2 regions of the Asanoa sp. NPDC049573 genome follow, and region 1 is predicted to be linked to the other one. Evidence: predicted binding sites of a transcription regulator. Region 1 holds the regulator's gene; the other holds the start of a gene.

Region 1 (6,825 bases):
GGTCGACCTCGCTGATCGGCTCGTAGCCTGTGCGGCCTCCGTAGTCGAACACGTGCATTCCTCCTCGTGACGTCGCCAGGGCCGTCACTCGACCGTCGTTCGGGCCGCGGGCGGCCCCGGATGCGGCGCAGGAACCCGAAGGGATTTCGCGCACCCCGGCGATGCTAGAGGCAGTTGTTGTCCCGGAAAGACTCCGTTCGGCCGAAGATCGACGGCGATCGGCGGATCGGCACGATATGGAGGGGCATCACTACACCGGGCGATGTTAGGTCGCCCTAAATGCCAACAAGTCAGACACAAGATCATACAGAAAGTGAGATAAAACTCAGTCTCGGACGATCGGGCGGTTCACGGTCAGGCGTCAGCCGGCCGGTCAGACGTCGGCGAAGACCTCGGCCTGGACCAGGGCGGCGCCGGCGCCTTCGACGGGGGACCACCGACCGCCGTCGGCGGACCATTCCATCCCCGCGAAGCGGACGGTCTTGACGCCGTGGTCGGTGGCGTGGGAGACGAGCCAGTGCGCGTAGCGCCAGCCCGCCGTCGCGTCGGTCGCGGCGACCGCGAAGCCGCCCGCCGCCGGCACGGTTTCGACCTTGCCCCAGTCGAGGGTGAGCACCTTGGCCAGCGACGTCGACGCCGCCGTGCCGCGCATCAGGGGCTCGCCCGGCACCTGGCAGGCCACCGCCGAGGTGGCCCGGCCGAGCAGCGCCGCCGCCAGCACCCCGGCCTCGTCGGCCCACTTCTCGTAGGCCTCCGGGTAGGCCGACCGCTGCACCCGCTGGGCCGCCTCGGTCACCCGCATCTCCTGCCAGCCGCGCACCTTCTTGAGGCTCGCGTAGAACTTGTTGGCCGAGTAGCGCGGGTCGCGGATCTGCTCCGGCGTGCCCCATCCCTGGCTGGGCCGCTGCTGGAACAGGCCGAGCGAGTCACGGTCGCCGCCGGCCAGGTTCTCCAGCTTCGACTCCTGCAATGCCGTCGCCAGGGCGACCACCACGCCGCGTTCCGGGATTTTCCGGCGTACGCCGACCGCCGTGATCGTGGCGGCGTTGGCCATCTGTGCCGCGTCGAGGGTGACCGGTGGGCTGTCGTCGCCGGACCGCACCGTGCAGTCACGGGTCGGCGACGGCAGGCTGATCTTCGGCGTCTTGAAGTCGCGAGAGCTCAGAAAGACAGCGAAAGCCGCGATCAGGAAGATCGCGACAATGCCGACAACAGGCCCACGACCTCGCACCCGCCACCTCCTTGTCGCACAGGTTACGACGGCGGGGCGACCGTGCGGAACGTCATCGGGCCGGGACCCACGAGGGGTCGCGCTTTTCCCGGAACGCGGCCACGCCCTCGCGGCCCTCCTCGGACAGGAAATAGCCGATCGAGCGGGCAGCCAGTTCGGCCGCGTCCTCCCGGACCGAGGGCAGCGAGGCGCGCACCAACAGCTCCTTCGTGCCCGCCAGCGCGTTCGGCGCGCCGCGCACCAGCGCCGCGCAGTAGGAGCGGACCGTCGCGTCCAGCTCCTCGACCCCGACGGCCGCGGTGACCAGGCCGACCTCGACCGCGCGGATGCCGTCGAACACCTCGCCGGTCAGGTAGAGCGCCTGGGCCGCCCGCGGGTGCAGCCGGCTCAGCACGGTGGCCGAGATGACCGCCGGGATCACGCCGAGGCGCACCTCGGTGAACGCGAACGTCGCCTCGGTCGCGCAGATCGCGATGTCGGCCGCGGCGATCAGCCCCAGCCCGCCGGCCCGGGCCGGGCCGCCGACCCGGGCGACGACCGGCTTCGGGCACTCGACCACCGTCGCGAGCACGTCGCCGAGCATTCCGACCGGGACCTTTCCCGAGGCGTACGCCGTCGCGGTCTCTTTCAGGTCGGCACCCGAGCAGAACACCGGGCCGGTGTGCGAGAGCACCACCACCCGCACCGCGGGGTCGGCCGTGGCCGTCGCCAGCGCGGCGGTCAGCTCGGTCATCAGCGGCGTCGACAGCGCGTTGCGGTTGTGCGGGCTGTCCAGCGTGAGGGTGGCCACGCCGCGGTCGGTCTCGACCCGTACGAGAGGATCCCCGGATGTCATGTGGCGCACACTAGTCGCATGCCCGGTCCTCTTCCCGACGGCGAACCGATGCCGTCGGACGGCGCGTTGCCCGCGTCGGCCCTGCGCGCGGTCGGCGCGCGCGGCTTCGGCGTCTACGTGCACGTGCCGTTCTGCGCCAGCCGCTGCGGCTACTGCGACTTCAACACCTACGCACCTGGTGACCTGCCGGGCTGGCGGCCCGAGGGCTACGCCGACACGGTGCTGGCCGAACTCGAACTCGCGGCCCGGACGCTGGGAGCGGCGCCGGCCGTCGACACCGTCTTCGTCGGCGGCGGCACGCCGACCCTGCTGCCCACCGACGACCTGGCCCGGATCCTGGCGGCGATCGACAAGACCTGGGGGCTCGCGGCCGACGTCGAGGTGACCACCGAGGCCAACCCCGAGTCGGTGACACCGGCCAGCCTGCGGGCGCTGCGGTCGGCCGGCTACACCCGGGTCTCGCTGGGCATGCAGTCGGTCGCGCCGGGCGTGTTGCGGGTGCTCGACCGCAGGCACTCGCCGGGCCGGGCGGCGCAGGCCGCGACCGAGGCCCGGGAAGCCGGCTTCGACCACGTCAACCTCGACCTGATCTACGGAACGCCGGGCGAGACGGCCGACGACTTCGCCGCCTCGCTGGCCGCCGCGATCGGTGCCGGCGTCGACCACGTCAGCGCCTACAGCCTGATCGTCGAGGACGGCACCCGGCTGGCCGCCCGGATCCGCCGCGGCGAACTGCCGCAGCCCTCCGACGACGTCGCCGCCGACCGCTACCTGGCCGCCGAGCAGACCCTGACCGCGGCCGGCTTCGGCTGGTACGAGGTGTCGAACTGGGCCACCACCGAGGCCGGGCGGTGCCGGCACAACCTGCTCTACTGGACCGGCGGCGACTGGTGGGGCGTCGGGCCGGGCGCGCACAGCCACGTCGGCGGCGTGCGCTGGTGGAACGTCAAGCACCCCGCCGGGTACGCGCAGCGGCTGGCCGACGGCGTGTCGCCGGGGGCCGGCCGGGAGGTGCTCACCGCCGAGGACCGGCACACGGAAGAGGTCATGCTGCGGACGCGGCTGGCCAGTGGGCTGCCGCTGGACGTGCTCGACCCGGCCGGCCGGGCCGCCGCGGAACGGGCCCGGGCCGACGGGCTGCTGACGATCGCCGGCGACGGACAAGCGGTGTTGACCTTCCGCGGCCGGCTGCTCGCCGACGCCGTGGTGCGCGACCTGCTCGGCTAGCGATCTGAGCCGAGCAGAGCGCGCGACCGCGGGTCTTACTTGATCATGTTGACGCTCATCGGGTAGCGGTAGACCTGACCCTCGTTGGCCTTGACGCCCGCGATGATTCCGAAGATCACCTGGATGACCAGGACGATCACGCTCGGGATGAACAGCAGGCACCAGCTCACGAAGACCAGCACGAACGCGATGATCGACCAGAGCAGTTGGAAGTTGAGCGCCGTGAGGGCGTGTGCCCGCACGGTCGGCGACTGCTGGCCCTTCGCCAGGTAGGCGATCAGCGGGCCGACGAAGCCGAGCACACCGAGGCTGACGAACGCACCGAGGGCGCCGCCGAAGTGCGCGATCAGCGCCCAGGTCTTCTCGTCACTGTTGGCGTAGCCCGACGGGGCGGCGCCGCCGTAGTAGCCGCCCTGCTGGGGCGGGTAGCCACCGCCCTGCGGCGGATAGCCTCCCTGCTGCGGCGGCGGGTAGCCACCCGGCGGCGGGTAGCCACCGGCGGGTGGGTAGGCACCGCCACCGGAAGTGGGCGGCGGGTAGGCGCCGCCACCCGAGGTGGGCGGGGGCGCGGCGTTGGGATCCGGGTAACCCTCACCGGGTGGCCGGGGCGGCTCAGTCATGCCCGACACCGTAGGGGTATCGATCAACGCGCGCCAGATGCGAGTTGTGACTTGTTCTGGACAGCTTGGCCACGGCAAACAGCGATCATCGCTTGGTGGACCGGTGCGTCGTAGACTGGCACTCGCTACAGTCGAGTGCCAGGAGGCTGGAGGGGGTGACGCATGGCTCTCGATGACCGCAAGCTCGACGTGTTGCGAGCGATCGTCGAAGACTACGTGTCAACCCAGGAACCGGTCGGCAGCAAGGCGCTGGTCGAGCGTCACCAGCTGGGCGTTTCCCCGGCGACGGTGCGAAACGACATGGCCGTGCTCGAGGAGGAGGGCTACATCCGGCAGCCGCACACCAGTGCCGGCCGGGTGCCCACCGACCGCGGCTACCGGCTCTTCGTCGACCGGCTCTCGACGGTCAAGCCGCTGAGCCCGGCCGAGCGTCGCGCGATCGAGCGGTTCCTGGTGGGCGCGGTCGACCTCGACGACGTCGTGCACCGCACCGTGCGCCTGCTCGCGCAGCTCACCCGCCAGGTCGCGGTCGTGCAATACCCGAGCCTGGCCCGGTCGTCGGTGCGCCACCTGGAGCTGGTGCCGATCTCCACCACCCGGCTGATGGTGGTCATGATCGCCAACACCGGCCGGGTCGAGCAGCGCCTCGTCGAGCTGCCCGCGCCGCTCGACGAGAGCCAGGTCACCACGCTGCGCCGGCTGACCAACGAGAAGCTCTGCGGTTGCAAGCTCTCCGACACTCCGCCGCTGGTGCAGTCGTTGGTCGAAGAGTCCGCGCCCGAGCTGCGGGCGGCCACCGTCGCGCTCTCCACGGTGTTGCTGGAGACACTGGTGGAGCGGCACGAGGAACGCGTGGCGCTCGCCGGCACAGCCAACCTGACCCGGGGCGGCCTGCTCGACTTCTCGGGTTCGCTGCGTCCGATACTCGAAGCGCTCGAGGAAGAGGTCATCCTGCTCAAGCTGATCGGTGAGGTCGAGCCGATCACCCGGGTCCGGATCGGTGACGAGAACGAGATCGACAACCTGCGGTCGGCCTCGATCGTGAGCACCGGGTACGGGCCAGGGGTTACCGTCGTCGGCGGGCTGGGTGTGCTCGGACCGACCCGGATGGACTACCCCGGCACCATCGCCACCGTGCGCGCCGTGGCACGCTACGTAGGCGAGCTGCTGGCCCAGAACTGACACCCACCCCCCACCTGATCATCGGCGGCCGGCACAAGCGAGACGACTATGAGGACTCAGAACACAGTGGCCAGGGATTACTACGGGATTCTCGGCGTGGCCCGAGATGCCAGCGACGACGAGATCAAGCGCGCCTACCGGAAGCTGGCTCGTCAGTTCCACCCCGACGTCAACCCGGATCCCGCCGCCGCGGAGAAGTTCAAAGAGATCAACGCGGCCTACGAGGTCCTCTCCGACGACCAGAAGCGGCAGATTGTCGACCTGGGCGGCGACCCGCTCGCCCCGGGTGGCGGCGGGCCGGGCGGCGGTCCCGGCGGTGCCGGGCCGTTCGTCGGCTTCCAGGACATCATGGACGCGTTCTTCGGCGCCGCCGGCGCCGGCGCCCGCGGCCCGCGGCCGCGCACCCGGCCGGGCGCCGACGCGATCCTGCGGCTCGAGCTCGACCTGCTGGAGACCGCGTTCGGCGTCGAGGCGCCGATCACCGTCGACACCGCGGTGCTCTGCACCACCTGTGCCGGCGCCGGCACCGCGGCCGGCACCCACCTGGCCACCTGTGAGACCTGTGGCGGCCGTGGCGAGGTCCAGTCGGTCCAGCGCACCTTCCTCGGCCAGGTCGTCTCGTCCCGGCCCTGCACGGTCTGCCAGGGCTACGGCACGGTCATCCCGCACGCCTGCCCGACCTGCGCCGGCGACGGCCGGGTCCGCACCCGCCGCTCGCTGACCGTGAAGATCCCGGCCGGCGTCGAAGACGGCATGCGGATCCGCCTGGCCCAGCAGGGCGAGGTCGGCCCGGGCGGCGGCACCGCCGGTGACCTCTACGTCGAGATCCACGAGCGGCCGCACGACGTCTACTCCCGCAAGGGTGACGACCTGCACTGCCGGGTGACGGTGCCGATGACGGCGGCCGCGCTGGGCACCCGGCTGACGATCAAGACGCTCGACAGCGAGGAGACGGTCGACGTCAAGCCGGGCACGCAGCCCAACTCGACGCTGCGGCTGCGCGCCCGGGGCGTGCCGCACCTGCGCGGCGCCGGGCGTGGCGACCTCTACGTGCACCTCGACGTGCGCACCCCGACCAAGCTGTCGGGCGACCAGGAGAAGGCCCTCCGCGAGTTCTCCCGGTCCCGCGGCGAAGAGGTGGCCGAGCTGACCAAGCAGGGCGGCTTCTTCTCCCGGATGCGCGACGCGTTCAACGGGCACTGACGGTTGAGCCGGCCGCTCTTCCTCGTCGACGCGCTACCCGAGGGCGACGAGTTGCTGCTCGACGGCCCGGAGGGGCGGCACGCGGCCACCGTGCAACGGATCGGCGCGGGCGAGGAGCTGCTGCTCGCCGACGGCCGCGGTGGCACGGCGGCGGCGGTGGTCACCGCCGCCGGCCGCAACGCGCTGACCGTGACGATCCGATCCCGGGCGTACGAGCCGCCGCCCGACCCGCGCCTCGTCGTCGTGCAGGGCATCGCCAAGGGCGACCGGGGCGAGCTGGCCGTGCAGGCGATGACCGAGGTCGGCGTCGACGAGATCGTGCCGTGGGCGGCCGCCCGCTCGGTGGCCCGCTGGCGGGCCGAACGCGGCGGCAAGGCCCGCGACCGCTGGGTGGCGACCGCGCGCGAGGCGGCCAAGCAGTCCCGCCGCGCTTGGTGCCCGGCGGTCGGCGGCGACCCCGACGAGTCGACCACCGCGGTCGCCGGCCGGCTCGGCCGCGCCGCCGCCGCGTTCGTGTTGCACGAGGA
Region 2 (6,825 bases), on a different contig from region 1:
GCCAGGCGGGCGGCGGTCAGCCGGGCCCGTGCGGCGGCCACCCAGCTCACCGGGTGACCCCTCCGGCAGCGGCGGCGCGGTCATCGATGGTCACCGGGGCTCCTCGGCCGAAGAAGACGGTGCCCCGGCCGTGGCCGGGGCACCGTCGGAACTCGATCAGCGGGTGACGCTGCGCCGGCCACGGCCGGCAAAGCCCACGGTCAGCGCGACGCCGACCGCCGCCAGCGCGATCTGCAGGAGCAGTTCGCGCCAGTCGATCCAGCCCTCCGTGTCGGCGAAGCCGCCGGCCCGCGCGATCGCGGAACCGATCAACGCGGCGACGACACCGATGACCAGCGTCAGCCACAGCGGGATGTTCTGGCGGCCGGGCACGACCAGGCGGCCCAGCGCACCAATGATCAAACCGACAATCAGCGCGGTGATGATTCCACCTGGCGTCATGGTCGTTCCTCTCGTCGGGGGTTGGTCACTGAGTGACGGCGCTAAATGCCCGAGGGCGGGCGTGCCCAAACCACCATGGCCCGAACGTTAGGGCGCGTTTGGGCGCGCCGGCGTCGACGTGCCAGGTTGAGTTGTGATCGACGCCTTGCCTACGCTGCTGCTGGCCTCGTTGGCAGCCTTCGGCCTCGCGGTGCTCTCGGCTGTCGCCGGGTTCGGCGGCGGGGTGCTGCTGCTGCCGGTGTTCGCCGCCCTGTTCGGGCTCCGGGTGGCGGTGCCGATGCTGACGCTGACGCAGTTGTCCAGCAACGGTTCGCGGGTCTGGCTCAACCGGGGCGAACTGCGGGGGTCGTTGATCGGCTGGTTCGCGCTGGGTGCCGTCCCGTGCGCGGTTGCCGGTGGGCTGTTGCTCGCGCATGCGCCGCTCGCGCCGTTGCAGCGCCTGCTCGGCGCGTTCCTGATCGGTGTCGTCTGCTGGCGGCGATGGCAGCGCCGGCCGCGGCGGCCATCGGATCCGGCGTTCGCCGCCGTGGGTGCCGTCTCCGGGCTGGGCTCGGCGTTGCTGGGTTCGGTGGGTCCGTTGACCGCGCCGTTCTTCCTCGCGGTCGGGTTGACCCGGGCCGCTTATGTCGGCACCGAGGCGGCGAGCGCGTTGGTCATGCACGTGACCAAGATCGGCGTGTACGGGGCCGGCGCCCTGCTCACCCGCCAGGTCCTGCTCTACGGCATCGCGTTGACCCCGGCGACGGTGCTCGGCGCGTGGGTCGGCAGGACGGTCGTCGGCCGCATCAGTGACCGCGTGTTCGTCCTGCTGGTGGAGGTCGGTCTGGTCGCTGCGGGCGTGTTGTTCCTCGTCGGCCTCTGAGAGCCCGGTCACGCTCTTCTTGCGGGGGAGCGGCGACCGGGTCCCAGGGCCCGTGCCGCCGCTGCCCGCCGCTCGTGATCAACGCGATAGAGCCTTCTCCAGCTGGGCCTTGGTCATGCTGGAGCGGCCCTTGATGTTGCGTTTCTTGGCTTCGTTGTAGAGCTGTTCCTTCGTGCGGCCCTGCGCGCCGGTGTGGGAGCGCTTGCCGCCGCGGTGCCCCGAGGAGACGTCCCGGATCGACGAGCGGCTCGCGGTGCGGGCTTCGCCGGAGCGGGCGCGTTCCTTGTTGACGGTTCGGGCGGCGATCTCTTCGGCGCGGTCCGTGGACTCGCCCCGCTTCTCGGCGCTGGCCTTGATGTGTTTGTACTGGCGTTCCCTCTTCGGGCTCGATCCTGCGGGCATGGTGTCCTCCTGTCGGTCGCGGTTATGACGGTGGGTACGGTTCGCCGGCCAGTAGGCGGGCGAGGTGGGCGACGTTGGCGGCGAGGGTGGCGGTCGCCGCGCCGGTGGTGTCGGGTTTCGGGCTGACGTCCTTGTAGTCGGTCTTGCCCATCGCTTCGCCGACCCAGTAGGTGCCGGCGGTCGCGGGGATGGTGAAGCCGACGTCGTTGAGGGCCTGGAACACCTCGGCGCAGACGTGGTGGGCGCCGTCCTCGTTGCCGACGACGGCGACGGCGGCGACCTTGCCGAAGGTCAGCAGGCGGCCTTCGTCGTCCTTCTCGGCGAGTTCGGCGTCGAGGCGTTCGAGGACCATCTTGGCCACGCTGGAGGGTTGGCCCATCCAGATCGGGGTGGCGATGACCAGGATCTGCGCCGCCATGATCCGGGCGCGGATGGCCGGCCAGCCGTCACCGTCGCCTTCGTCGGTGGTGACGCCGAACCTGACGTCGCGGTCAGCGACCCGGATGACCTCGCCGTCGACGTCGTGCTTGGCCAGGGCGGTCAGGACCTGCTGGCCGAGCAGCTCGCTGCTGGACTCCTCGGCTGAGCTCTTGAGCGAGCAGCCCAGTACGAGGGCGTGGAGCCGCTGGGGTTGGTTCATTTCGCGGCGGACGTCAGCTTGAGCGGGTCGCTGGGCGCGTCGGCCTTGGCCGCGGCCATCCGCTCGCCGAGCTCGACGAGGCGGTTGCGGCCGAGCGCCTTGCGTACCTCGGGGAACCAGTCCTTCTCTTCCTCTTCGACGTGGTGGCGCACGTTCTCGATCAGGACGGTCACCTTGGCGTCGAAGGTCTCGTCGCCGGGGTCGGCGGTGCGGAGCTCGGAGAGCAGCCATGCGACCACGTGGTGCTCTTCGACGGACTCCAGCACGTGGTCGGTGGTGTCGGGGGCGCCGGCGCGGGCGGCCGGGTAGAAGATCGTCTCTTCGATGTACGCGTGTGTCACGAGCTCTTTGATGATCTTGTCAACGAGCGCTCGTTTCGCGGCTGGTTCCGCCGTCTCGTGCGTCTTCTCGAACTCCTTGAACAGTGCGTTGACCGTCTTGTGATCATCTTTCAGCAGCACGATGCCGTCCACGGTGTCCCTTCCATCAGCTCGTTTTGACCGAAGATGTGCCGGTGGCAGCGGATTCCCCGCAACCGGCCGCCCCAAACGGCTCGGGGTTGCCGATGGCGGGCCCGCTTGACTGCCCTCGGCGCGCCGGGCCGTCCTTGCGCTTCGGCGGAATGGGTGCTCCACTGTCGTTAGCACTCGCCAGGCGCGAGTGCCAACCGAATGGGATGGGACCCCCGGGAGGGGGACCGCGGCAGCGGTCATCGCAGGTCGGCCCGAGCAGGGTGCTGCACGTGGGCACGACGATGGTGAGGATCGCGCAGATGGCCAAGTTGATCGCGTTCGGGGAAGAGGCCCGTCGCGGCCTGGAGCGGGGTATGAACGTCCTCGCTGACACGGTGAAGGTGACGCTGGGCCCCCGGGGCCGCAATGTCGTGCTCGACCGTGGCTACGGCGCCCCCACCATCACCAACGACGGTGTGAGCATCGCCAAGGAGATCGCGCTCGACGACCCCTACGAGAAGTTGGGTGCCGAACTCGTCAAAGAGGTGGCGAAGAAGACCGACGAGGTGGCCGGGGACGGCACGACGACCGCGACCGTGCTGGCACAGGCACTCGTGCGGGAAGGCCTGCGCAACGTCGCGGCCGGTGCGAATCCGATCGCGCTCAGGCGAGGCATCGAGCAGGCCGTCACCGCGGTGACAGAGGCGCTCGGCCATCAGGCAGCCGAGGTACAGACCCGGGAACAGATCGCCGCCACCGCGACCATCTCCGCGGGCGACGCGGCGGTGGGCGAATTGATCGCCGAGGCGATGGACAAGGTCGGCAAGGACGGCGTCATCACCGTCGAGGAGAGCAACACCTTCGGCCTCGAACTCGAACTCACCGACGGCATGCGCCTCGAGCACGGCTACCTCTCGCCCTACTTCGCCACTGACCTGGAACGGATGGAGACCGTCCTCGACGATCCCTATCTGCTCATCGTCGACAGCAAGATCGCCCGCCTGCAGGACCTCCTGCCGATCCTGGAAAAGGTCATGCAAAGCGGCAAGCCGCTGGTGATCGTCGCCGAGAACGTCGAGGGCGAGGCGCTGGCGACACTGCTGGTCAACAAGATCCAGGGCAACTTCACGTCGGTCGCGATCAAGGCGCCCGGCTTCGGCGACCGGCGCAAGGCCATGCTGGCCGACCTCGCCGTCCTGACCGGCGGCCAGGTCGTCAGCGAGACGGTCGGGCTCACCCTGGAGAAGGCCGGGCTGGAGATCCTCGGCCGGGCCCGCAAGGTCATCGCCAGCAGAGACGGGACCACCGTCGTGGACGGCGGCGGCGACGCCGAGCAGATCAACGGCCGGGTCGCTCAGCTGCGCGGCGAGATCGAGAAGAGTGACTCCGACTACGACCGCGAGAAGCTGCAGGAGCGGCTGGCCAAGCTGGGCGGCGGCATCGCGGTGATCAAGGTCGGTGCGGCCACCGAGGTCGAACTCAAGGAACGCAAACACCGGATCGAAGACGCGGTACGCAACGCCAAAGCGGCCATCGAGGAAGGCCTGCTGCCCGGCGGCGGCGTGGCGCTGGCCAACGCCGCGGACACCGCGTTCGAGAAGCTCGACCTGACCGGCGACGAAGCCACCGGTGCCAACATCGTGAGGGTCGCCTTGACCGCGCCGCTGCGCCAGATCGCTGTCAACGCCGGCCTCGAAGGCGGCGTCGTCGTCGCGAAGGTCAACTCACTCCCGGCCGGGCATGGTCTCAACGCCGCGACCGGCGAATACGGCGACATGATCAGTGCCGGGATCGTCGAACCGGCCAAGGTCACCCGGTCGGCGCTGCAGAACGCGGCCTCGATCGCGGCCCTGTTTCTCACCACCGAGGTCCTCGTCGCCGACCGGAACTGACCGAAAGGCCCGACGGCCGCGACGCGCTCGAACACGACCGGCGAACCGGCCGCACCGATCGGTGCGGCCGGCCGAGACCGACGACCCGAGGAGGGCACACATGGCCAGGAAGCCCGTTGCCAAGGAAAGCCAGAAGAAGCAGGCCAGCACCCTGAAGGAGAAGCGGGCCGCGAAAAAGGCGAAGACGGCGGCCAAGTCGGCATCGGTCATTCCACCGACCGGACGCTGACCGGCGGCACCCGCACCCGGGCTGGATAAATCTCCCATTTGGACCGAACGGGTGTACGATTGAGCTACTCCGGACACGACGACATCCCAAACCGTGAGGTGCCTGCCACACCGGCTACCCCAGGGGATGTCATGTCCAACGACGTGCGCGACACGCAGAACGCCTCCGACGACCAGACCAAGGCGCCGTCGCTGGCGGCTCGCCCGCCCGCGAAGCCCGACAGGGGCCGGACCCCGCGCACCCGCACCGGCACCGCCTGGTTCGGCATCTGCGCCGCCGCGCTGCTGTCGATCGTGCTGATCATCTTCATGCTGCAGAACACCCGCGGTGTGCGGGTCCACTTCCTGTGGATGGACGGCAGCCTGCCGTTGGCCTTGGCGCTGCTGATCGCCGCGGTCGGTGCCGCCATCCTGACCATGGTGGTGGGCGCCGCCCGGATCACCCAGCTCCGGCTGCTTGCCCGCCGCCAGCGCCGCTGACCGCTGCGCCATCCTGGGCGTCCAGGATGGCGCCGTGGCTGCTCAGATCGTGATGGCGACCTTGCCGCGGGCCTTTCCGGCCTCGAGATAATGCATGGCCTCGGGGACGCGGGACAGCGAGAAGGTCTTGTCGAGGGTGGGCGTCAGTGTGCCGGCCTCGATCAGTTCGGTGAGCCGTTCGAGATCACTGCCGCGCTCCTTCGCCGCGAACATCACCAGCCGCTGGCGTACGAACGGCGACGTGGCCGCGGCCCGCAGCTGGCGGCCGAAGCCGCCGGTCCACTTGCCGCCCTCCTCGCCGCCGATGATCACGGCGGTGCCCGCGGGCGTCAGTGCCCGGCGCAGGCGTGCCAGCGTCGGGTTGCCACCGGTGTCGAGGATCAGGTCGTAGCGCGCCGGACCTTCGGCGAAATCCTGCCGGTTGTAGTCGATGACGTGGTCCGCGCCGAGCGACCGCACCAGGTCCACCTTCGTGGCGCGACAAGTGCCGGTGACCTCGGCGCCGAGGCTCTTCGCCAGCTGCACCGCGTAGGTGCCGACGCCGCCTGACGCCCCGGTTATCAGCACGTGCTGCCCGGCCTGGACCCGGCCGACGTCGGTGAGCGCCTGGAGCGCCACGATGGCCGAGATCGGCACGACCGCCGCTTGCGCGAAGGAGAGATTGGCCGGCTTGCGGGCCAGCTTGTCCTCCCGGGCCGCGGCGAACGTCGCGAACGAGCCGCGCCCGATCCCGTAGACCTCGTCGCCGACGGCGAACCTGGTCACCGCCCGGCCGACGGCGACCACGATGCCGGCCACGTCGATCCCGGGCACCTGGTTCTTCGGCTTGCGCAGCCCGAAGCCGATCACGCGCAGCAGATAGGGCCGGCCTTCCATCATGTGCCAGGTGCCCCGGTCCAGACCCGCGCCGTGTACGCGGAGCAATACCTCGTTGGCGGCGATCGTGGGCGTCGGGGCCTCGGCGAACCGCAGGAGGTCGGCCTGGCCATATCCGTCCTGCAGGATCGAGTGGTTCGGGATGGTCGCGGTGCTGGACATGGCGGGCCTCTCGGGCCGAAGGGGGGTCAGGACGGTTGCGGCGCGGCGGGCAGGGCGACCAGATCGGAGCTGATCTGCCACAGTCGGGCAGCGACGGCCCGGTCGTAGCTGTTCTCGGCGGATCGCCTCGGTTTGCCGTTGTCGAAGTAGCTGCCGGTCACCCGCTCGAGCTCCGGGGCGGAGGCCACCCAGATCGACGTGGCCGCGCCGCTGGCCGGCGTCTTCATGAACGGCCGCAGAAGCGGCACCAACAGCCGTTGGACGGCACCGGGATCTTCGGCGCCGAACGAGGTGTTGACCACGCCGGGATGCACCGCGTTGGCCGTCACCGACAGGTCGGGCGACCTGCGGGCCAACTCGTAGGTGAAGAGCAGGTTGGCCAGCTTCGAC

What was found. Region 1 encodes HrcA, which represses chaperone genes, less so after heat shock. Its sites were predicted from a motif close to GGTTNGCACNCTCNNNNNGAGNGTGCNAACC; they were not measured.
Region 2: the regulator HrcA is predicted to act here: its motif matches at 2,984-3,014, upstream of groL (chaperonin GroEL).

The regions. Positions count from the first base shown of each region.
Region 1 covers NZ_JBFAPI010000005.1:197,195-204,019, forward strand. Annotated here, with positions in the region: gene AB0J74_RS13860 (phytanoyl-CoA dioxygenase family protein) at 1-52, opposite strand, end outside; gene AB0J74_RS13865 (hypothetical protein) at 374-1,231, opposite strand; gene AB0J74_RS13870 (enoyl-CoA hydratase family protein) at 1,284-2,066, opposite strand; gene hemW (radical SAM family heme chaperone HemW) at 2,085-3,293, shown strand; gene AB0J74_RS13880 (DUF4870 domain-containing protein) at 3,329-3,913, opposite strand; gene hrcA (heat-inducible transcriptional repressor HrcA) at 4,076-5,095, shown strand; gene dnaJ (molecular chaperone DnaJ) at 5,162-6,298, shown strand; gene AB0J74_RS13895 (16S rRNA (uracil(1498)-N(3))-methyltransferase) at 6,302-6,825, shown strand, end outside.
Region 2 covers NZ_JBFAPI010000007.1:251,048-257,872, forward strand. Annotated here, with positions in the region: gene AB0J74_RS18630 (AI-2E family transporter) at 1-50, opposite strand, end outside; gene AB0J74_RS18635 (GlsB/YeaQ/YmgE family stress response membrane protein) at 157-441, opposite strand; gene AB0J74_RS18640 (sulfite exporter TauE/SafE family protein) at 575-1,303, shown strand; gene AB0J74_RS18645 (plasmid stabilization protein) at 1,382-1,705, opposite strand; gene AB0J74_RS18650 (NAD(P)H-dependent oxidoreductase) at 1,728-2,345, opposite strand; gene AB0J74_RS18655 (hemerythrin domain-containing protein) at 2,342-2,818, opposite strand; gene groL (chaperonin GroEL) at 3,118-4,689, shown strand; gene AB0J74_RS18665 (hypothetical protein) at 4,790-4,918, shown strand; gene AB0J74_RS18670 (lipopolysaccharide assembly protein LapA domain-containing protein) at 5,050-5,397, shown strand; gene AB0J74_RS18675 (NAD(P)-dependent alcohol dehydrogenase) at 5,440-6,435, opposite strand; gene AB0J74_RS18680 (SDR family oxidoreductase) at 6,462-6,825, opposite strand, start outside.